DNA from 3 places in the Exiguobacterium sp. 17-1 genome. Region 2 is predicted to be linked to each of the others. Evidence: predicted binding sites of a transcription regulator. Region 2 holds the regulator's gene; each other region holds the start of a gene.
What was found. Region 2 encodes Rex, which represses fermentation and respiration genes when NADH is low (regulators of the CRP and FNR family bind a similar motif). Its sites were predicted from a motif close to TTGTGAAATATTTCACAA; they were not measured.
Positions count from the first base shown of each region.

Region 1: the regulator Rex is predicted to act here: its motif matches at 1,465-1,482, upstream of adhE (bifunctional acetaldehyde-CoA/alcohol dehydrogenase).
Region 3: the regulator Rex is predicted to act here: its motif matches at 1,706-1,723, upstream of MUN34_RS14460 (formate/nitrite transporter family protein).

Region 1 covers NZ_JALIGJ010000002.1:445,279-452,394, forward strand. Annotated here, with positions in the region: gene adhE (bifunctional acetaldehyde-CoA/alcohol dehydrogenase) at 1-1,320, opposite strand, end outside; gene MUN34_RS08100 (beta-class carbonic anhydrase) at 1,654-2,205, shown strand; gene MUN34_RS08105 (Na+/H+ antiporter family protein) at 2,356-3,678, shown strand; gene uptA (undecaprenyl phosphate transporter UptA) at 3,885-4,478, shown strand; gene MUN34_RS08115 (hypothetical protein) at 4,537-5,406, shown strand; gene MUN34_RS08120 (amino acid permease) at 5,601-6,965, shown strand; gene MUN34_RS08125 (ABC transporter permease) at 7,014-7,116, opposite strand, start outside.
Region 2 covers NZ_JALIGJ010000001.1:6,636-13,751, reverse strand. Annotated here, with positions in the region: gene MUN34_RS00110 (S8 family serine peptidase) at 1-1,616, opposite strand, end outside; tRNA gene MUN34_RS00105 (tRNA-Ala) at 1,863-1,935, opposite strand; gene tatC (twin-arginine translocase subunit TatC) at 2,048-2,827, opposite strand; gene MUN34_RS00095 (twin-arginine translocase TatA/TatE family subunit) at 2,835-3,041, opposite strand; gene MUN34_RS00090 (redox-sensing transcriptional repressor Rex) at 3,041-3,700, opposite strand; gene MUN34_RS00085 (ABC-F family ATP-binding cassette domain-containing protein) at 3,857-5,758, shown strand; gene MUN34_RS00080 (hypothetical protein) at 5,758-6,150, shown strand; gene MUN34_RS00075 (flavin reductase family protein) at 6,218-6,811, opposite strand; gene MUN34_RS00070 (DoxX family protein) at 6,833-7,116, opposite strand, start outside.
Region 3 covers NZ_JALIGJ010000006.1:106,459-113,574, forward strand. Annotated here, with positions in the region: gene MUN34_RS14450 (YitT family protein) at 1-813, opposite strand, end outside; gene MUN34_RS14455 (hypothetical protein) at 952-1,560, shown strand; gene MUN34_RS14460 (formate/nitrite transporter family protein) at 1,744-2,580, shown strand; gene MUN34_RS14465 (DUF1232 domain-containing protein) at 2,675-3,097, opposite strand; gene MUN34_RS14470 (aminopeptidase) at 3,193-4,416, shown strand; gene murB (UDP-N-acetylmuramate dehydrogenase) at 4,510-5,424, opposite strand; gene MUN34_RS14480 (GNAT family N-acetyltransferase) at 5,687-6,202, shown strand; gene MUN34_RS14485 (GNAT family N-acetyltransferase) at 6,234-6,701, shown strand; gene MUN34_RS14490 (hypothetical protein) at 6,758-7,116, shown strand, end outside.

The sequences.
Region 1 (7,116 bases), on a different contig from region 2:
TACGTTTTCAGAGACCGAGTTTTTCCCGTATGATCCGCAGCCGAGTGTCAGTGATGGTGTCAATTCATTGTAAAGATCGCCGATTCCACCGTGTGCCGATGGGCTGTTGACGAGAATCCGGCACGCCTTCATCCGGAGACCAAACGCTGTCATCAACTCATCATTCGTCGTATGAATGACCGCCGTGTGACCAAGTCCACCGATTTCAAGCATCCGTTCCGCGACGTGGAAGGCATCGTTCGTTGAGGCGACACTGTAAGCACCGAGAACCGGGCTTAATTTTTCGTGTGACAACGGTTCTTCCGCTCCGACTTTTTCGAGTTCCGCGACCAGCATGACCGTATTGCTCGGAACGTCGATGCTGGCTTTTGCTGCAATCCATGTCGCAGGTTTTCCGACGATGTCCGCATTGACGGCACATGTATCAGTTTTGATGACGAGCGCTTCAAGACGTTTTTTCTCGTCCGGCGTACAGAAGTAGCAACCGAGTGCTTCCATTTCTGCCCGCACTTCGGCATAGATCTCTTGATCGACGATGACCGCTTGCTCAGACGCACAAATCATTCCGTTATCAAATGTTTTGGAGAGAACCAAATCACTGACGGCGCGTTTGATTTTAGCTGATTTTTCGATGTAACACGGTACATTACCCGGTCCGACACCAAGTGCTGGTTTACCGGTTGAGTAAGCGGATTTGACCATGCCGGCTCCACCTGTCGCGAGGACCATTGCGATATCAGTGTGATTCATCAAGACTTTTGTTGCTTCAAGTGACGGTTGTTCGACCCACTGGATACAATCTTTTGGAGCACCGGCTTTGACGGCAGCATCACGTAATGTTTTGGCTGCTTCGAGTGAACATTGTTGCGCTGACGGATGGAACGCGAACACGATCGGGTTACGTGTTTTGATCGCAATCAACGCTTTGAACATCGTTGTTGATGTCGGATTCGTCACCGGTGTGACGCCACAAACGACGCCGACCGGTTCCGCGATGTAGGTGATGCCGTTTTGAACATCCTCTTCTAAAATTCCGACCGTTTTTTCATCACGAAGACTATTGTAGATGTATTCTGTTGCGAACATGTTTTTGATCATTTTATCTTCAAAGACACCACGACCTGTTTCTTCAACTGCGAGACGTGCCAGTTCGACGTGACGTTCAAGACCGGCAAGTGCCATGTCCCGGACGATCGCATCGATTTTCGTTTGATCAAATGTCAGTAGTTCTTGAAGTGCCGTTTGACCTTTGGCGACGATTTGATTGATTGCTTGTTCGACAGGTGAGACATCTTGTTTGATTTTTTCTTTGACAGCCATGTTAGGTTTCCTCCCTATTTTGGAACGAATCTGAGTCTGCATTTCCCTACTGCATGTTAGGAATGCCAAGCTGATTTTAAATAGTTTGTGCTTTCCTTCACAAATCAATCATACCGCCTTTTGTTACATTTGTGCATGGCTATCCTGTGAACTATTTCACATGAATGAGAGCGTTTTCAAAGAAACAACCTGTTCTGACGCAAGGATTCGCTTTTTTGTCCCGCTCCTGTGATAACTGTCACAGCAATCGATGAATCTGCTTGTCTGACCAATCGTTCATCGTGTACGCTAGAAATAGTTCCATCATTCATTTGTCTTAAAGGAGGAAGTTTCATGTCAGTCGTTAATCAAATGCTTGCGTTTAATCAACAGTTCGTCGAAGAGAAACAATACGAACCATTCATCTCGGATAAGTTCCCGGATAAGAAGGTTGTGATTCTGACCTGTATGGATGCACGTTTGACGGAGCTCCTTCCCCACGCACTTGGTCTGAAAAACGGTGATGCGAAAATCATCAAAAATGCCGGGGCTGTCCTGTCCCATCCATTCGGATCCGTCATGCGGTCGATTCTCGTCGCCCTTTATGCCCTCGGAGCGGAAGAAGTCATTGTCATCGGACATCATGACTGCGGCATGAGCACAATCGATCCGGCGAAGATGATTGCTGAAATGCAGGACCGTGGAATCAATGAACAGGTGTTGCACACACTCGATGCTTCCGGCGTCGACTTGAAGCAATGGTTGCGCGGCTTCACATCCGTTGAAGAAAATGTCAGCCACTCGGTTGGATTGATTAAAAACCATCCGCTGTTGCCGCCGGGTACGGAAGTCCACGGACTCGTCATCGATCCGGGAACGGGAAAACTCGATCAAGTCGATTGCTGAATCACATTTTAATGAAGAAGAAAGGTATGACCGGCCTCAATCTGACGTCGGTCATACCTTTTTTTGTTTTTTTCTTGACAGTCAAAAGAACGGTCTGTATGATACTTTAGTATAGTACAGTGATACCAAAAGAAAGTGTGGTTTTAGTTCATGTTTAATGCAGTCATTATTGCCGTTGCTCTATTATTTCTTTTAGCCATCTTCCGGGTCCATATCGTCCTCGCGATGGTTCTCAGTGCCGTCGCCGGCGGACTGATCGGCGGTCTCGGCATCAACAAGACGATCGCGACGTTCGCTGAAGGACTTGGCGCCGGGGCCGAAATCGCCCTCAGTTATGCCTTACTTGGTGCGTTTGCTGTCGCCTTGTCAAAAACCGGTCTTCCGGATGCCTTGGCACACGCCTTAATCAAACGTTCGAAAGGATCCGCTGACGCAGCGTCAGTCAAGAAGTTAAAAGGCTTTATCGTCTTTGCAATCTTGTTACTCGCGATCAGCTCACAAAACGTTTTACCGATTCACATCGCGTTCATCCCAATCATCATTCCACCGCTCCTTGGTCTGTTTAATGAGATGAAGATTGACCGCCGCCTGATTGCCATCGTCATGACGTTTGGTCTTGTCACACCGTATATGTTCCTGCCGGTCGGCTTCGGGGATATCTACTTGAACCAGATCCTTTTGCCGAACATTTCGAAAAACGGAATGGACACGGCTGGTGCTTCCGTCATTCAGGCAATGGCGATTCCGGCACTCGGAATGCTCGTTGGTCTGTTGATTGGTCTTTACGTTTACCGGAAACCACGGGAATACGAAATGCGGAATATCGCTCCGGACGACTATGAGATTCCTGTCATCACGAAAACAAAACTGTTCCTCAGCGGACTCGTCGTCCTCGCGACGCTCGCCGTCCAGTTGACGACCGAATCGATGATTTTCGCTGCGACAACAGGTCTCGTCCTGTTTCTCCTTCTTCGTCTCGTCCGCTTCAGCGAAGCAGACGATGTCATCACCCGCGGTATGCGGATGATGTCGTTCATCGGGTTCGTCATGATTTCAGCGAACGGATTTTCGAACGTCCTCCGGAAAACCGGTGACATCGATCCGCTCGTTGAGAATTCAAAAGCCTTGATGGGCGATTCCCAACTCATTGCCGCTTTCGTCATGCTGTTGATCGGACTGCTCGTCACAATGGGGATTGGCTCGAGTTTCTCGACGGTTCCTGTCATCGCTGCGATTTTCGTCCCGCTTTGTGTCCAGTACGGATTCAGTCTGGAAGCGACGATTGCTATCATCGGGACGGCCGGTGCCCTTGGCGACGCCGGAAGCCCTGCATCCGATTCGACGCTCGGTCCGACAAGTGGACTGAACGCCGACGGACAGCATGATCACATGCGCGAAACCGTCATCCCGACGTTCCTGCACTACAATCTGCCGCTGCTCGTTTTCGGAACGATTGCCGCGATGGTGTTATAAACCGTTCATTGTATGATGGAACCAACACCTGTTGAGGTGTTGGTCCTTTTTTTCCTTCATTTGAAAGTTTTGCAGTTCAATCTGTCAGATTGACCCCAAACATTCCATATGTATATTTGATTCGCAAGATTAACGAATTTTTCTTCCATTTTCCCACTTTCTTCTCTAATATAAAGGAATGAAGTGAAGCAGAAGGAGTGTTCCATGTGTTATCTCAAGTTGTTAATAACGTTTTATTATATCTCGCTGACTTAGGTTATTTCGGAATCGCCCTTGGATTAATGATTGAAATCATTCCGAGCGAAATCGTCTTGTCTTATGGCGGATTCATGATTTCCCAAGGAACGATCGGTTGGCCGCTCGCTGTTGTCGCTGCCGTCATTGGTGGTTTGTTCTCGCAACTCTTTTTATACTGGTTTGCCCGTTATGGCGGTCGACCATTGATTTTAAAATACGGAAAGTACCTGCTGATCACGGAACACCATCTCGATCTCGCAGAACGCTGGTTCTTGAAATACGGGCAAGGCGTCATCTTCGGTGCCCGCTTCATTCCGGTCGTCCGTCATGCGATTTCGATTCCAGCCGGTCTCGCCAAAATGGACCAAACAAAATTCTCACTGTATACCGTCCTTGCCATCATTCCCTGGTCAATTCTTTTCCTCTACCTCGGAGAGACGCTCGGCACGAATTGGCGTTCGATCAAAGAAGTAGCCGCACCTTATACGAATGGTGTCCTGATTGCTGCTGTCGTTATGATTCTTGTCTATGTCTTCCTTAAAAAACGTCAACGTACAACCTGATTCAAGTTTTGCAGTCTGTCCCCCGCGGCAGACTGTTTTTAAAAAGGAGCGACTTATCTTGGATACTTCCAACACATTAAAAATTCACCTTGATCGCGTTACGGCGTCTCAAGTTACTGGAAAACACGTTGCCACGGGACTGACGATTTCAGGACAAATCATGATGATCGAAGAAATTTATGATACGAAACGCCATAGAAATGTCCTGCATGTCCACCGCTTGTATGATCAATGGCGGACAACGACGATTGTCGCTCAGGCCGAAACCGATTTCAGTTATGTCGACTCGTTTTCCGACGGCCGGATTCTACTCGTCGCCTCCCGTTGTGACGATGATATCGACGGTTCCTGGTTGCCGAACGCCTTTGTTTACGATCAAGCCGGTCATCTCCTCGACAGCTATTGTCTTGATGACGGGATTCAAAACGTCCATGTCGATGAAAAAAATCAGATTTGGGTCAGTTACTTCGATGAAGGTGTGTTTGCCGATATCGCGACCAATTCGATTGGTTCATTTGGATTAGCTGTTTTTAACGAGTTTGGAGAAGCCGTCTTTAAGAACAAGGATTATCCGATTGATGATTGTTATGCACTGAACGTCTGCGCGTCGGATGATGCCTGGTTCTTCTATCATCCGGATTACCGTGTCGTCCACTTTCACCAAGGCAACAGTACGAGTTACCAAGTCCCGCTCCGTCACTTTTCGGACTTCGTCGTTCAAGGCGAGTATTTGATTTCGACGGACAATGAGCATACGTATTTGTTACAACTGGAAGGTGATGCCTACGTCGAGAAGGCCCGCATCCTGTTCGAGTCGGAACAAGGTTCACCGCTTCAAGGAACCATCAAGATGCGCCAGAACCGGATTGTTCTTTCTACAGAAACCCGTCTCTATGCCGGAACGTTCACAGATTTCATTCCGGAATGACCAATCGTCGGATCGCTTCGTTTTGAAGCGGTTCGACTTTTTCATTTCCTTTCATTTTTTATCAAGAAAACTCAAAAATTTTCAGAAAAAGCTTTCTATTCTCTTTTTTAAAATAGTATACTCATGTCTATAGTGTTTCGAACTGGTCTTACAAGTTCGACAGTTATCAATTTTTTGGTACATGGGGGGTACTTATGGATTCGAATTTAAAGCGGGAACTGACAGCACGACAAGTACAAATGATTGCCTTAGGGGGGACAATCGGCGTTGGTCTATTTCTTGGATCGTCGAGTACGATTGCCTGGACCGGTCCATCCGTCATTCTTGCCTATATGATGGCAGGAGCTTTTATCTTTTTAATTATGCGAGCCTTAGGTGAGATGGTCTACACCCATCCACATACGGGATCATATGCAAAGTTCGCGAATGATTATATTCATCCGGCAGCTGGCTTCATGACAGCGAGCAGCAACATTTTCAACTGGGTGATCGTCGGAATGAGTGAAGTCATTGCCGTCGGTGCCTACATGCGATTCTGGTGGCCGGATTTACCGACCTGGATTCCGGGTGTCGTCGTCATCGTCATCCTGACACTGGCGAATCTTGCATCGGTCAAAATGTTCGGTGAACTCGAATTTTGGTTCGCCTCCGTCAAAGTCGTGACAATCATCCTGATGATCATCGCCGGTCTCGGCCTCATTCTGTTTGGTTTCGGAAACGACGGGACACCAATCGGCTTCTCCAATCTTTGGTCGCACGGCGGCTTCTTCACGAACGGCTTCAGCGGCTTCTTCTTTGCCCTTTCGATCGTTTTTGCGTCTTACATCGGTGTCGAGTTGATCGGCGTAACCGCCGGAGAGACAAAGGATCCGGAAACGAATATCACCCGTGCCATCAACGGTGTTATCTGGCGAATCCTGATTTTCTACGTCGGAGCGATCTTCATCATCGTCACCGTCTATCCGTGGGATCAGCTCGCGGATATCGGCAGCCCGTTTGTTGCGACGTTCGCGAAAGTCGGGATTACAGCAGCGGCTGCCGTCATCAACGTCGTCGTCATCACCGCCGCGATGTCCGGATGTAACTCGGGCATCTTCAGCTCGAGCCGGATGGTCTACACGCTTGCAGAAAAAGGACAGATGCCGTCGCTTTTCCTGAAGGTCAATAAAAACGGCATTCCCCTGTATACGGTACTTGCCGTATCAGCCGGTATCTTCGTCGGTGTCATCCTCGATATCGTCCTGCCGCTGTTCCTCGGAAAAGACACGAACATCTTCGTCTACGTCTACAGTGCCTCGGTCTTACCGGGAATGGTACCGTGGTTCGCGATTTTGATCAGCCACATCCAGTACCGGAAAATCGAAGCGGACCGGATGGCCGATCACCCGTTTAAGATGCCCGGTGCACCGTATACGAACTACATCACGATTGTGATGCTGTTGATTGTTCTCGTCGGCATGTTATTCAACGACGAGACCCGCGTCTCGATCCTGATTGGAATCGTGTTCTTGATTCTATCCGGTATCTATTACGTGGTCCGCACGCCTAAATCATCTTAAAAAAAAAGAACGCTGTACCCGGCTGAAATAGCCGGGTACAGCGTTTTGTCATTTCTTCAAGGCCCCTCTTGCATTTAATGCCGCAAATACGACCATCGCAATGCTCAAAACGGCGGCGACGATGACGCCCTGCGTATAAACACTCCAATCA
Region 2 (7,116 bases):
GTCGAGACGGCTTTCCCGTCAAACGTCACTGCCAGTGCCTTACCGGCTTTCGCTTTTGCTTCGAGCTCGTTGCCGTCTGCGATGCTTAACGAGACGAGTGGAATCGTCGGTTTGTTAAGTGCCATGCTGACATAGTCTCCGTGCTCAACCCGACCACGGACGATGACACCGGCTGCCCCTTGTTTTTCGGCTTCCGCTTGAATCATCGCATAGTTAAAACCGCCGTTACGGACGACGAAGACGACTTTATCTTTGACGTCTTTATCGGCATAGTTGGCTTCACTGCCATCACCGACATAGACGACATCCATCTTTTCTTTATCAAAGACAGCAATCGGGTTCGGTGAATCTTGTTTTTGGTACGCCAGGTAACCGGCATCCTGCCCGTCGACCGTCAATGCCATTCCTTCTAACGTCAATTGTGTGTTCTCAACAGAGGCGACTTGAAGCGATTCGCTGATCAGTCCAGGTGAACCGACAACACCGACATCCGGATTCGACGCGTATGGATTTCCGGCACCGCTTCCGGCGAAAGCTGAGTTACCGGCTGAAATCGCACATAAAATACCGTTGTTCATCGCATTGACGATTGCTTTTTGTTCCGGATCATCTTTTTGAACGAAGGATGCCGTTGAACCAAGACTCATGTTGATGACGTCTGCACCGAGGGCAATCGCATCATCAATCGCTTTGATATAGATATCACTGAATGTCGACGGCATACCTGGATCATTGCCGAAGACTTTCATTGCGAGCAGTTGTGTTTCCGGTGCGACACCTTTAATGCCACCATTCGTCTCATCGCCGTTGGCACCAACCGTACCGGCAACGTGCATCCCGTGCATCGAAGCGCCTGCTCCGAGGTCACGGATTTCGCTGTCATGATCGGCATAGTTATAACCGTACGGGACTTTTTCCGTAAAGTAGTTTCCTTTTAAGCCTTTTGACGATTTAAAGCTCTCGACTTTTGAAGACGTCAAATCAACTTTCGTCTCCGGACTGAGGACCATGTCCTTGTGCGTCGGGTCAATTCCCGTATCGATGACGGCAACGATTGTTCCCTCGCCTTTATAGCCGTAGTCCTGCCATGTTTCCTTCGCATTGACCATGTCTTTGCTGTGCAACATGTTTGGTGTCGCGCCTTTTTCAACTTCTGGACGCGCATATTCGTGTGCAATATGTACATTTTTGATGCCGCTTAATTTCTTCAACTCTTTGATTTCACCGTATTTGACTTCGCCGCTGAAACCGTTCAAGACAGTTGTGAAACTTTCTTTATACGAAACAGAAATATCTTTTTGGGCAATCGCTGCTTTGACTTCTTTTTGTTTATTGACGATTTGATTCTTAAGAATAATTTTTTCCGTGTTGCTTAACGTGCTGTAACGCTTATTTTGTGCTTGTGCATGTTCAATCGCTGCTTTTTGATCGAGCTCGACGACAATCCGTACTTTTTCGTTTTGACTGTATGACTTTTCTTGACCCGCTTTTTTCAGTGAGAGTGCTTGTGGCTTTTGTACATCCACTTTTTGTGATGACACGTGTCCCTCAGCATGAACTAGGCTGGAAGATGTCATGAGGGCAGCTGCCATCAGAGCAATCTTCTTTTTCTTCATTCTTTTTCCTCTTTTCCAAAAATGTAATGTGGAACAAAGCATATTAAACGAAAATTCTGTATTTTTAGTTTAATTAACTTTCGCTTAATATACAATTTAAATTTGGTGCTTTTTAAAAGTATTTGTTTGTTTATTACATCACAAAATGTATAAATCCTTATATTTCCTTATCTATTTCTTACAGGTGAAGAAAAAAGGACATAAAAAAAACCTTGGTTTCCCAAGGTTTCGGCAGGTAAAGCGATATGGAGACTATCGGGCTCGAACCGACGACCTTTTGGCTGCCAGCCAAACGCTCTCCCAGCTGAGCTAAGCCCCCGTGTGTTTCTATTACGAGTATAACCACTTCTGTTCATTTTTTCAATATAAAATTAGACCGCTTACAAAAAAAAGCTTTTCTTGCCATCACGGCAAGAAAAAGCTTCTTCTTTTTACTTATTTAACTCACGCATCAGATCTGCCTGTCGTTCCAGTTCCGCCTGTTGCTCCAGGATCAGCACTTTTTTATACGTCCGTGCCGAGATGATGATACTGATTTCATACAGGACGAACAGCGGAACAGAAATCATCAAATGCGATGTGATGTCGGGCGGTGAGATCAACGCCGCGATCACGAACAGCGCAAAATACGCATACTTCCGATTCTTCCGCATGAAGAACGGCGTCACGAGTCCGAGCCGTGTCAAAAACATCGTCACGACCGGTAACTGAAACAACAGACCAAACGGAATCGTCAACCGGATCAGGAAACTGAAATAGTTCTCGACCCCGATGACCTGTTCAATCCCAAGCTCTTGTCCGAGTTCCGTTGATACTTCCAGTAAAAACGGCAACAGCCAAAAATAAGAAAACGAAACGCCCGCGAGGAATAAGAAAAACGTCACGGGAATGTACGTCAACGTCGCTTTTTGTTCTTGGTCGTGCAGACCGGGACGGATGAACGCCCAAAGCTGGTACATCCAAAACGGGGACGCCAAGACGATTGCGATGATGAACGCAAGATTCAGATATAACATCAACGGATCAACGACGTTAAACGCATTCAGACCAATTCCGAGTTCCTTGAGGTCGGCCTGTAAGAAACGGACGAGCGGCCGGACGAGCGGAAAGGCTGCGATAAACATGACCACCACGATGATGAGCGACCAGACAATCCGCTTACGCAGTTCATCTAAGTGCGATGTCACACTCTGTTCTTGATCGATCGCCATGATTCACTCACTTCTCTTTCGTTTCGTCCTTTTTGTCCTTATCATCGTCCATGATGCCGTGTGTCGCACTCTTGAACTCTTTTAACGTTTGACCGGCCGCGCGGCCGAGTTCCGGTAATTTCTTCGGTCCGAAGATGATGAGGGCGACGACACCAATCAAGGCGATGCTTCCCGGTCCCATGAATCCGACCGTTAACGGAATAAGGTTTTCCATTATGATTTCACTCCTTCAGCTGATTGCGAATAATGCTTCATGAAATAGACGAGCGACTGCAGCTCGATTGACAGATCGATGTGATGCACCCGGACATGGGCCGGTACATTCAACCGGGCCGGTGTAAAGTTCAGAATGCCGGTCACACCGTACTCAACTAACTCATCCGCCACTGACTGGGCGAACTGGGACGGTACCGTCAAGATGGCGACGTCGACATGGTTCGCTTTGATTTGTTCTTTCATATCCGACACATGATAAATCGGAACGTCCTGCGTCGTTGTTCCGACCTTATCTTCATCGGCGTCAAACGCGATGACGATACGAGTACTATTATTCTTTAAAAAGTTATAATTTGCAAACGCTGTTCCGAGATGTCCGACCCCGATTAAGGCGACATTCGTGACCTCGTCTTGGTTGAGTGTCTTTCGGAAAAATGTTAACAAATGTTGAACATTATAACCGTACCCTTTTTTCCCTAACGCCCCAAAGTAGGAAAAGTCACGACGGATCGTCGCGGAGTCGACTTTGACCGCTTCGCTGAGCTCTGCTGACGAGACGCGCAGCTTGCCGGAGTTATAGAGACTCTGGATAAAACGATAATATAACGGCAGTCGTTTCGCCGTTGCTTGTGGTATTTTTGTGTCTGGCCCATTCATACTGCAGTTCCCCCTTCGGCCACGTTCTGACGTGGCACCCAAATCAATGCAAAGAATTCTACTCCCCTTGATTGTAAACCACTTCACATAGAGTAACAAATATTATATTCGGCAGGATTTTTCGTGATAGACTAAAGGGTGGAAGGATGGATGGATATGATTCTCTTACAAGTAAACCAACTCTCAAAATCATTCGGCGTAGAGCCGATTTTAGACAATATTAAACTCGAAGTACAGGAACGGGACCGGATTGCCCTCGTCGGACGAAACGGTGCCGGAAAATCGACACTTTTAAAAATCATCGCCGGGGAGCTGTCACATGACTCGGGGGAGATCATGAAAAGCAAGGAAGTCCGGATTGGTTATCTCGCGCAGGACAGCGGACTCGAGTCGAACGAATCGATTTGGAACGAGATGCTGACCGTCTTTGAGCATCTGCAGGATCAGGAACGGGCGCTTCGCCGGATGGAAATCGAAATGGGCATGGAGCACATATTAAATGATCCGACTGCCTATGACCGTCTCCTGAAAACGTACGATCAAGCGCAACACGACTTCTCGGAAGCCGGCGGCTATCAGTTCGAAGCCAACATCCGCTCCGTCTTACACGGGATGCGTTTTTATCCGGACGATTATTCCCGCCGGATTCAGACGCTTTCTGGTGGACAGCGGACCCGGCTTGCCCTGGCGAAAATGTTACTCCAGGCACCGGAACTGTTGATTCTCGATGAGCCGACCAACCACCTCGACATCGATACGTTGTCTTGGCTTGAAAGCTACTTATCCGGTTACCGTGGTGCCGTCTTAATCGTTTCCCACGACCGCTACTTCCTCGATCAAGTCGTCAACGTCGTCTATGAATTGTCCCGGAACGTGTCCCGGAAATTCACAGGCAACTATACGAAGTATCTCGAACAAAAAGCGGCACTGTACGAACAGGAAATGAAACAGTTCGAACAGCAGCAGGAAGACATCGCGAAGATGCAGGACTTCATCCAGCGTAACATCGCCCGTGCGACGACGACGAAACGGGCGCAAAGTGTCCGCAAGCGTCTCGAAAAAGTCGACCGGATCGACCGTCCGGACGGCGACGAACGCAGTACCGTCCTATCGTTCCCGATTGAAAAGCAGAGCGGCAATGACGTCCTGCAGGTCAATCAACTCGCTGTCGGCTACGAAGAAGCCGTCTCGAAAAACATTACGTTCCGGCTGCAACGTGCGGAATCACTGGCGCTCGTCGGACCAAACGGAATCGGCAAGTCGACGTTACTGAAAGTGCTTGTCGGCCGTCTCAAACCGCTGTTCGGTGACTATCGTTTCGGTACCGGTATCTCAATCGGCTACTACGATCAGGAGCAGGCGGAACTGAATGACCGCAACCGTGTCATCGATGAGATTTGGAACGAATGGCCGTTGATGCGCGAACAGGAAGTCCGGTCCGTGCTTGGGCAGTTCCTATTCAGCGGCGATGATGTCTTCAAGCTCGTCCATGAATTATCGGGCGGTGAACGCGGACGTCTGGCGCTCGCGAAGCTGAAGTTACGGAAAACGAATCTGCTTGTGCTGGATGAGCCGACGAACCACCTGGATCTTGATTCGAAAATGGTCCTCGAAAACGCACTCGTCGATTACGAAGGCACGTTACTGTTCGTCTCCCACGACCGTTACTTCATCGACCGGGTTGCGACCCGCGTCATCGAGATGAGTACAGACGGTGTGACCGATTACCTCGGTGACTACTCGTATTATATGGAGAAAAAAGCCGAGAAGGAAGAAATCGCCCGTCTCGAAGCGGAAGAAGCGAAAGCAATCAAAGTCGCGTCGACAAAGACGATTGACAAGGAAGCCCAAAAAGAAGCACGTAAAAAGAAACAGCAACTCGAGCAGCTCGAACAAGAAATTGAACGGTTAGAAAACCGGTCGGTTGAAATCGAACAGTTGTTGTGCGAACCAGAAGTCTTTAATGATATTCCGAAAGCGACCGCCCTTTCGGCAGAGCGCGATCAGATTGATGTCGACTTGCTCGATTTGATGGAACAGTGGGAGTCGTTCCACTGATGCGCTCGAAAAGTTATCTAATCAATCTGATCCAAGGATTATTGTCCGGCGTCCTCTACTTCGTCCCGATGTATGCGGACTATGTCTCGGCTTTCATTCGTCCGGATGCATTTAATGCCGTTTATCCATTATTCATCTTAATTTCCTGTATGATCGGACTTGTCATCCAAACGTGGAGCGGACTGTTCATCAGTTTATTGTCGGGTCTGATCTGTACGTTGTTGACGATTCAGTCGTTCGTCGAACTGAATGATCCGATGATCATCATGTATTACGGCGCTGTCTCACCACTGGTCGCCTTTTTGATCAGTTGTGTCGGAATCTGGGCACTTGCCGTCCTGTTTTATCTGCTGGACGGTTTCCAGTACAGTAAACGCCATAACATGGAGTAAGCAACAAAAATAGACGAGGAAAGCGGATATCGAATCTGCTTTCCTCGTCTATTTGTATGGCATTGTCTTATTTCGTAGGACGGGCAATCGTGAAGATTTCACCAATCTTGGCATAATCATTTCCGGCGAGACGGGCAATTGCTTTTAAACCGTCCGCATCAATCCGGAACGACTCCTCGAGTTCATCTGCGACATGATACCGGATGACTTCGCCGATCAATAAATCGGCTGCCTCCAGCTCAATGTGTTGTGACAGCTTCAGTTCAAAGCGAACCTTCGCTTCCGCAACTGCCGGGACGTCAATCAAATCACTGTCGATCAGTGTTAGATTCGTCCGCTCCAGTTCACTTTCACCGTAAGCGAGCGGGGCTGCCGTTTCGTTGACCGCTTCGACGATCTCTTCACTGACGATATGGATGACATATTCTTGATTCAATAAGATATTTTTAGCGGTGTCTTTTTCGCCCTGATCCGTCTTTTGAACGGCAATCAACAGTTGCGGCGGATGGCTCGAAGCGACGGTGAAGAACGAAAACGGGGCGGCATTGACCGTTCCGTCCGCTCCTTTCGTCGTGACAAAGGCAATCGGTCTCGGGATGATACTCCCGATCAACAATTTATAATTTTCTTTTGGACTGAGTGACTGTGCATCAAACTTCATCTTTTTACCCGCTTTCTCTGATCACCCGAGCATGGCTGCGAGTGAATAGTCTCCGGCACCAATCAAGGCGACGCCAAGGGCGATGACGATCAGTGCCATGTTGTATTCGTACCCGTTCTGTGTCACCCAGTAACCATTTTGTCCGTGCACCTTGATGATCGCAACAAGCATCGACCCGATAATCAGTGCTGCCGCGAACCATAAGAACAATCCACCGGCAAATAGTAAACCACCAATCAGTTCTGCCAGTCCTGCTGCAAGCGCAAGTGTTTTACCCGGTTTCATCCCGATCGATTCGAACCAGC
Region 3 (7,116 bases), on a different contig from region 2:
CGTGACAAAAGCGTTGGATTCGACGGAGGAAACAATTTCTTGGAGTTTAAGAATTTCATTATTCTGTACGACGACATAGACCATCTTTTTCGTCCGCTTCGAATAACCGCCGCGCGCATCGAGAATCGTTACACCGCGTCCTAATTCTTTTGTGATTACTTCATTGATTTCATCGGCTTTTTCACAAATGATGATACATTGTTTAGAAGCGGAATAAAAACTATACACGGTCTGAAGTGCTTTCGCCCGAACAAAACTCATGATCAACGCATACATGACATGTTTCAAATCAAATACGAACCAGACGAGTACATAGATGACTAAATCCTGCATTAAAAAAATACGTGGAAGCGGCCAGTTGTGGAAGCGGGCATAAAAGAATTTTCCAAGGATATCGAGACCGCCAGTCGAGGCACCGCCAAAGAAGATCAAAGCCATCGCCAAACCAGAGACAAGTCCGGCAAAAATGGAAGCGACGAGTGGATCATTTAAAGATTCAGGAACGATTTGGGTCGGAATCCAGTCAATTAAAAACGATGAAGCCAAGACGATGAGACCGGATAAAAACATAAAGTGTTTTCTTAAAAAACGAAATCCAAGTAAAAAAAGTGGAATGTTCAAGACCAGTTGTGTCAAACCGATTGGTGTGTGGAATAATTCTTGTGCGATAAGTGTGATTCCCATGATTCCGCCGGATCCGATATCATTCGGCGATAAGAGAAGACTGATGTACAACGAGTACAGCAATGTTCCAATCAAGAGGAAACCGATTTTCTCTGTACGTTTTTTCTTTGCGGGCTGTTTAGTTTTCATTGTGATTGATGAGTAATCTCATGCTCCTCCTCCATAAAGTATCTGCCTGCAAGAGTACGCTGATATGAGGATTAATTCAACCCCCGATTTGAAAAAAGAACAATAAAATCATCTGGTTTTGAGAAAGGAGAGCGTTTTTTGAAAAAAATCATACTGTTCATTTTGTGTATTGGAATCGGGCTGTCGGCAGGTTCGTGGGTCGTCTGGAACCAACAGCAACCGCCGGAAGAAGAGAGTTTTAAAGATGGTCATGTGATTGCACGTCATGTCGGGACATCGGTTGCCAATACGGCTGCGATTGAAGAGTTAGTCAAACAGTTGCCGTTTTCCGAGGCGTTGACTGGTGTATCAGTGGATGGTACGACGGTGAAGATGACATACGAACCTACTGAAAAAGGGCAGGCGGATTGGACGGGTAGTAATGGAAAGGCAATCCAATCCGGCAACGCCGCTTTTTTGGAAAGCCGTTTATCCAAGTTGATCATGCATCAGACACTAGCACTTTTTTTGAGTGTATCCGACTTATCCGAACTTCAAATTCATTACAGGGATTCGTTTTCTGAAGTCACGTTTGATATGGACAGACAACGGATTGAAGACTATACACCACGGGATATCGAACGTGCCAGTTCTTCCGCAAATCGGTTTAATCGCGTCGTTGTCGAAGACTATGTACTTGTAGATTCCAGGCGGACAGTATTTTTTGAAAAGTTCCAAGAATCGTTGCAAATCCTTCCTGGAAAGTAGTTGTATACACCAATAAAAAGCACTTTTCACAAACTTGACACATTGGTATCGTTTACATCCTGTTCTTTTAATAAAACGCTAAATAGTGTCTATTCATGACTTGAACATCTTATAAGATGGAAGTATGATAATAAATGAACAGACATTGTGAAGTGTTGAACAAAAGAAAGCGGGGTTTCTACAATGAATGAAGTAGAAGCATTAGAAGGATTACGAAAAAAAGCTGTCAAATCGACACAAATGCTACGGATGCGTCCGCTAGAATATTTGGTTCGAGCAATGTTAGCAGGAGTTTTTATTGGTTTTGCCATCATATTTACACTTAAAGCAATCAACGGTTTATATTTAAATGAATCACCGGTTACGACACTCGTCGGTGGATTGACGTTTGGTGTCGCGCTCGTCTTGATCGTGTACGGCGGTGCAGAATTATTTACCGGAAATACGATGTATTTCACGACGTCGACAATGCGTGGCTTCACTTCGAAGATGGATACGTTTAAAGTATGGACGCTGTGTTTCATCGGAAACGGTCTCGGCGGACTTGCCTTTGCCTTACTTTTCTCACAAACAGGGATTATCCAGGAACTCGGAATGGAAAACTGGTTGTTTGCTGTTTCTGAGACGAAAATCCATCATACGACATGGGAAATCTTTACACGAGCCATCTTCTGTAACTGGATGGTCTGTCTGGCGATTTTCATTCCGAAAAACATGAAAAATGAACTCGCACAAATCATGATGATGATGATTTTGGTCGCTGTGTTCTTTGCTTCTGGTTTTGACCACGTTATTGCCAACATGGCATTGTTCTCACTTGCTTTAGTCGTCCCGCATCCGGAAGCGATTTCCTTTGCCGGTGCGATCCATAACCTGGTTCCGGCATTGTTGGGGAACATTATCGGTGGAGCACTATTCATGGGAATGGTCTACACATGGCTCAATAAATCGAAGCTCGAAGTAGATCAATCGAACGAACAGGCAGCAACAATCAACATCGCTTCAAAACAAAAAGCTTAAAAAACGTTAAGTTCGACTGCTTGAAGATAGAAAAAGAAGGGTCCGGTTTTCAACGGATCCTTCTTTTTTTGATGTCTGCTATTATTTCATGTTGTCATTCGAGATGTTGAAAACGATCGACATCCGCGGCCAGTTCTTCATAAATGGCCTCGACGATTTGAGCATCATCGAACAGTCCTAAAATATTTTCATCAGGTAAAGCATCAACCGGAGACGTGAAGTAAAGAACAGCTGTCAATAAAAGTTGCTCCTGTTCCGGTTGCATTTCGAAACGTTTGTTGTACAAAGCGCGTAACATGTCGAGCAACTGTTTGAGTTGGAAATAAAGAACAAGTTCTGCTTCGCGTTCGATATCCGAGCCGTCCTCAGAGGCAAGATCTGTCGTTAATCGGGCTAATCCGAGTTCTCCTTGGATCAATAAGTCTTCTTGTGCTTTCGCATTTCCGACAGCGGTTAACGCTTGTCGGTGGAAATAGGTATAAGCGGATTTAAAATCTCCTGGTGTAAATTCCATCATCAACACTCCTTCTGTATCTCTAGTTTCGCCTTATTTCTTGCAAAATTGCAACTATTTCGTGAAAATAAGAGTAATAGTTGAAAGGGGATTACATAATGCCGACTCAAGAACAATTAAAAAAGTATGCTGCACTTGCCGTACGTACAGGAATCAACCTGCAAGCCGGTCAACAACTCGAAATTCGGGCAGGGATTGAAAATGCACCGTTAGTCCGTGAAATCACACGCGTTGCTTACGAAGTGGGAGCTTCGAATGTCTACGTTCAATGGTCGGATGACGAAATGACGAAAATCCGTTACTTCGACGCACCGGAAGATTCATTTGATGCGTTCCCAGAATGGTTAAAAGCCCGTTTTGATCAATTAGCAGAAGAAAAAACAGCTTTCTTGTCAGTTGTCAGTGAAGATCCTGATTTATTGAATGGTGTTGAATCAAGCCGGATTGCGCGAGCGAACAAAGCCGCTGGCGTTGCGTTGGCAAATTGGCGTAAGTTCGTCATGAGCGATAACGTCAGTTGGTGCGTCATTGCAGCGCCGTCAGATGCCTGGGCGGCAAAGGTATTCCCAGACTCGGAACGCGCTGTAGAAGACCTGTGGGAAGCCATATTAAAAGCAACACGTGTCGATCAAGACAATCCAGTCACAGCTTGGGAGCAACATGATGCAAACTTGCGGACCAAAGCGACTTTCCTGACAGAAAAAAAATACAATAAGTTACATTATTCGGCGCCAGGCACAGAACTGACGATTGAATTGCCAGAGCGTCACGTCTGGTTGGGTGGCGGAGGACCAAACGCGGATGGTGTCGACTTCATCGCCAATCTGCCGACGGAAGAAGTATTCACGTTACCGAAGAAAACAGGCGTCAATGGTCATGTTTCAAGTACAAAACCACTCAGCTACAGCGGGAATCTGATTGATGATTTCACGTTATGGTTTGAAGACGGAAAAATCGTCAAAGCTGAAGCGAAACAGGGACAAGCAGCGCTTGACGAACTCATCTCATTAGATGAAGGTGCTCGTTATCTCGGAGAAGTGGCTCTTGTGCCTCATCACTCACCGATTTCAGATTCCGGTATTTTGTTCTATAATACGTTGTTTGACGAGAACGCTTCATGCCACTTAGCGATTGGTCGCGCCTATTCGACTTGTCTTGAAAATGGACCAAGTTTGTCGAATGAAGAATTGGCAGCGCAAGGTGCAAACGATTCAATGACTCACGTCGATTTCATGATTGGTTCAGGTCAAATGTCAATTGACGGAGAGTTGCCTGACGGTACACGAGAGCCCTTGATGCGTGACGGAAACTGGGCAATCTAATCCAGAGTTTTTGAGGATAGAAAAAAGGAGCATCCGGACATGGTAATCATGTCGGGGTGCTCTCTTTGTTTGGTTTCATGTGATTAAAAACGATTAAGCTTCTTCCCCGATGATTTTCACTTCCGGCTCCAGTAAGATGCCGAACTTTTCTTGAACGGTTTCCTGCACGTGGCGGATGAGCGAAATGTAGTCGGTGGCCGTTGCGTCTTTGATGTTAACGATGAAACCGGCATGTTTTTGAGAAACTTCTGCACCACCGATTCGTGCCCCTTGTAACCCGCTATCTTGAATTAACTTACCAGCGAAATATCCTTCCGGTCGTTTAAAGACACTCCCGCAAGAAGGGTACTCAAGTGGTTGTTTCGTCTCACGTTTATGTGTCAAATCATCCATCATTTCTTTAATCAGGGCAGGATCGCCTTCTGTTAACGAAAAACGTCCTTCTAAAATGATGTACTCTTTTTTGGAAAAACAGCTCGTCCGGTATCCGAGCTCGAGTTCTTCATGTGAGATATTCAATAATTCACCTTTGCGTGTCAAGACGGTTGCACTGTGGAGACAGTCTTTTACTTCTCCGCCATATGCTCCGGCATTCATGATCAATGCTCCGCCAATCGTTCCGGGGATGCCGCAGGCAAACTCAAGACCACTTAAAGCATGGTCGTAAGCGATACGTGAAGCGTGGATGATGGCAGCACCGCTTTGAGCAATCAGTTCGTGACCTTCGACCGAAATATCCGTTAATTTTTCAAAAGATAAAACGATCCCGCGGATACCGCCGTCGCGGACGACAAGATTCGAGCCGTTTCCAAGCATCGTCAAGGGGAGGTCATTTTCATACGCGTATCGGACGGCGAATGCAGTTTCTTCATATGTCGACGGGATGAGGAAGAGATCTGCCAATCCACCCATCTTAGTATACGTATGGTTTTTTAAGGGTTCGTTAATCAATACAGCTTCTTTTGCAATACCTTCATATAATCCAGCTAATAATTGCTCAGTCATCATGTCTCAGTCCTTTTTCATAAATTCCATTCAGCCAAAAAAATGCTCAAAATATATTTTACACTAATTCCGTGATTGATGTTTAGCATACTGTTCCCAAAATACAGAGTTGACAGATAAAAAGCAAGCGGTTCCTGAAGAATGTAATCGAATCAACATGTAGATATCGTTTTCTTTTTGTGAAAATGAATGGATTATGAATGAATGAATGTAAAAAAGGGAAAATTAAAGAAAACAGCTTCTATTCGGAAAGAGGGGGATTGAAATGGAGAGTGAACGGCTGGAGATGCGACCGTTTGTGGAAGACGATTTTATTTTTTATAAAACCCTTGTTCAAAATGAACAGGTCATGCGTTATATCAACGGTGGTGTCATGTTGGAAGAAGAAGAGGCGCGAAACTGGTTCGAACGGCAATTCGATCGTTATGAGGATGAACGGCAAACAGGTTTTTTACTGTTGATCAAAAAAGAGACGAATGAACCTGTTGGTTTTGCCGGGCTGGTTTTACAAAAAGTTGATGGAATCGAGGAATTAGAAGTCGGGTACTGGTTGACGCCGATTCATTGGAAGGTCGGATACGGCCGGGAAGCGGCCAAACGATTAATGCGCGAAGCGTTCGAAAGAGGGCATGATCGTCTGATTTCCATCATTCACCCGGAAAATCATTCTTCGCAAAATGTCGCTCGTGCGAATGGGTTACAATGGGAGAAAGATACGATGTATAACGGGGTTCCGGTCGTCATCTATTCTTGCCGGTTATCCCGGCTGTTCAGAGGTTGATTTTTCGAAAGTACAGAGGAGCGGATCAGGTATGTATCAGACAAAGTGGATGGCATTTGATGAGTTGGACGGTGCAAGCTTATATCAATTATTGAAATTAAGAACGGATATATTTGTCGTTGAACAAAACTGTCCCTATCCAGAACTCGATAATCGTGACCAGGAGGCGCTGCATGGTCTCGCGTACGACGGTCAACATTTGATTGGTTGTCTGCGCATCTTGCCGAGAAAGCTGTCAGGCGCAGTCGCAATCGGTCGGGTGGCGGTACAAATCGGTTACCGGTCAAACGGTATCGCAAGAAAACTCTTAAACGAAGCGATTGTTCACATTCAAGGACAGGGTGTAGCATTGATTGACCTTCAGGCTCAGGCACACTTAAAACAATTTTACGGTTCATTTGGTTTTAAGGAAATGTCGGACGTATATTTAGAGGACGGGATTCCCCATTTGGACATGCAGATGAACTTGGAGGAAGTTTCAAAAAGACTTCAGGAATAGGACGGACGAACCGATGAAGAGAGCAGGAAGAACTTTGTCTGGAGGTGAGTCAGTCATTGAGAAAAGTACTGGTCATTCTCGCGTTAAGTTTGATTGGCGTATTGGCGTTTGCTGTAGGAATTTCTTACGCTGAACTTCAAAGTAGCCAACGCAGTGCAGAAGAACAGTTGGCGAAGATGTTACAAACGCAACACGACATCGATAAAACGTCACTACTCGAAGTAAAGGCCTCTTTTTCAATTCAACATCGTCAAGTGATTAAAGTACGTTTACGCGGTGAGCCGGCTATTACTTATGAATTCATTCAGCCTAAACAACAGATCGAATACAGCGGTTCAGTCGGAACCAGTGTTGAAAAAACCGGAAAACAGGATGAAGCATTTCGGAATTCCCATCTGCAGGTAAGTAAAAAATG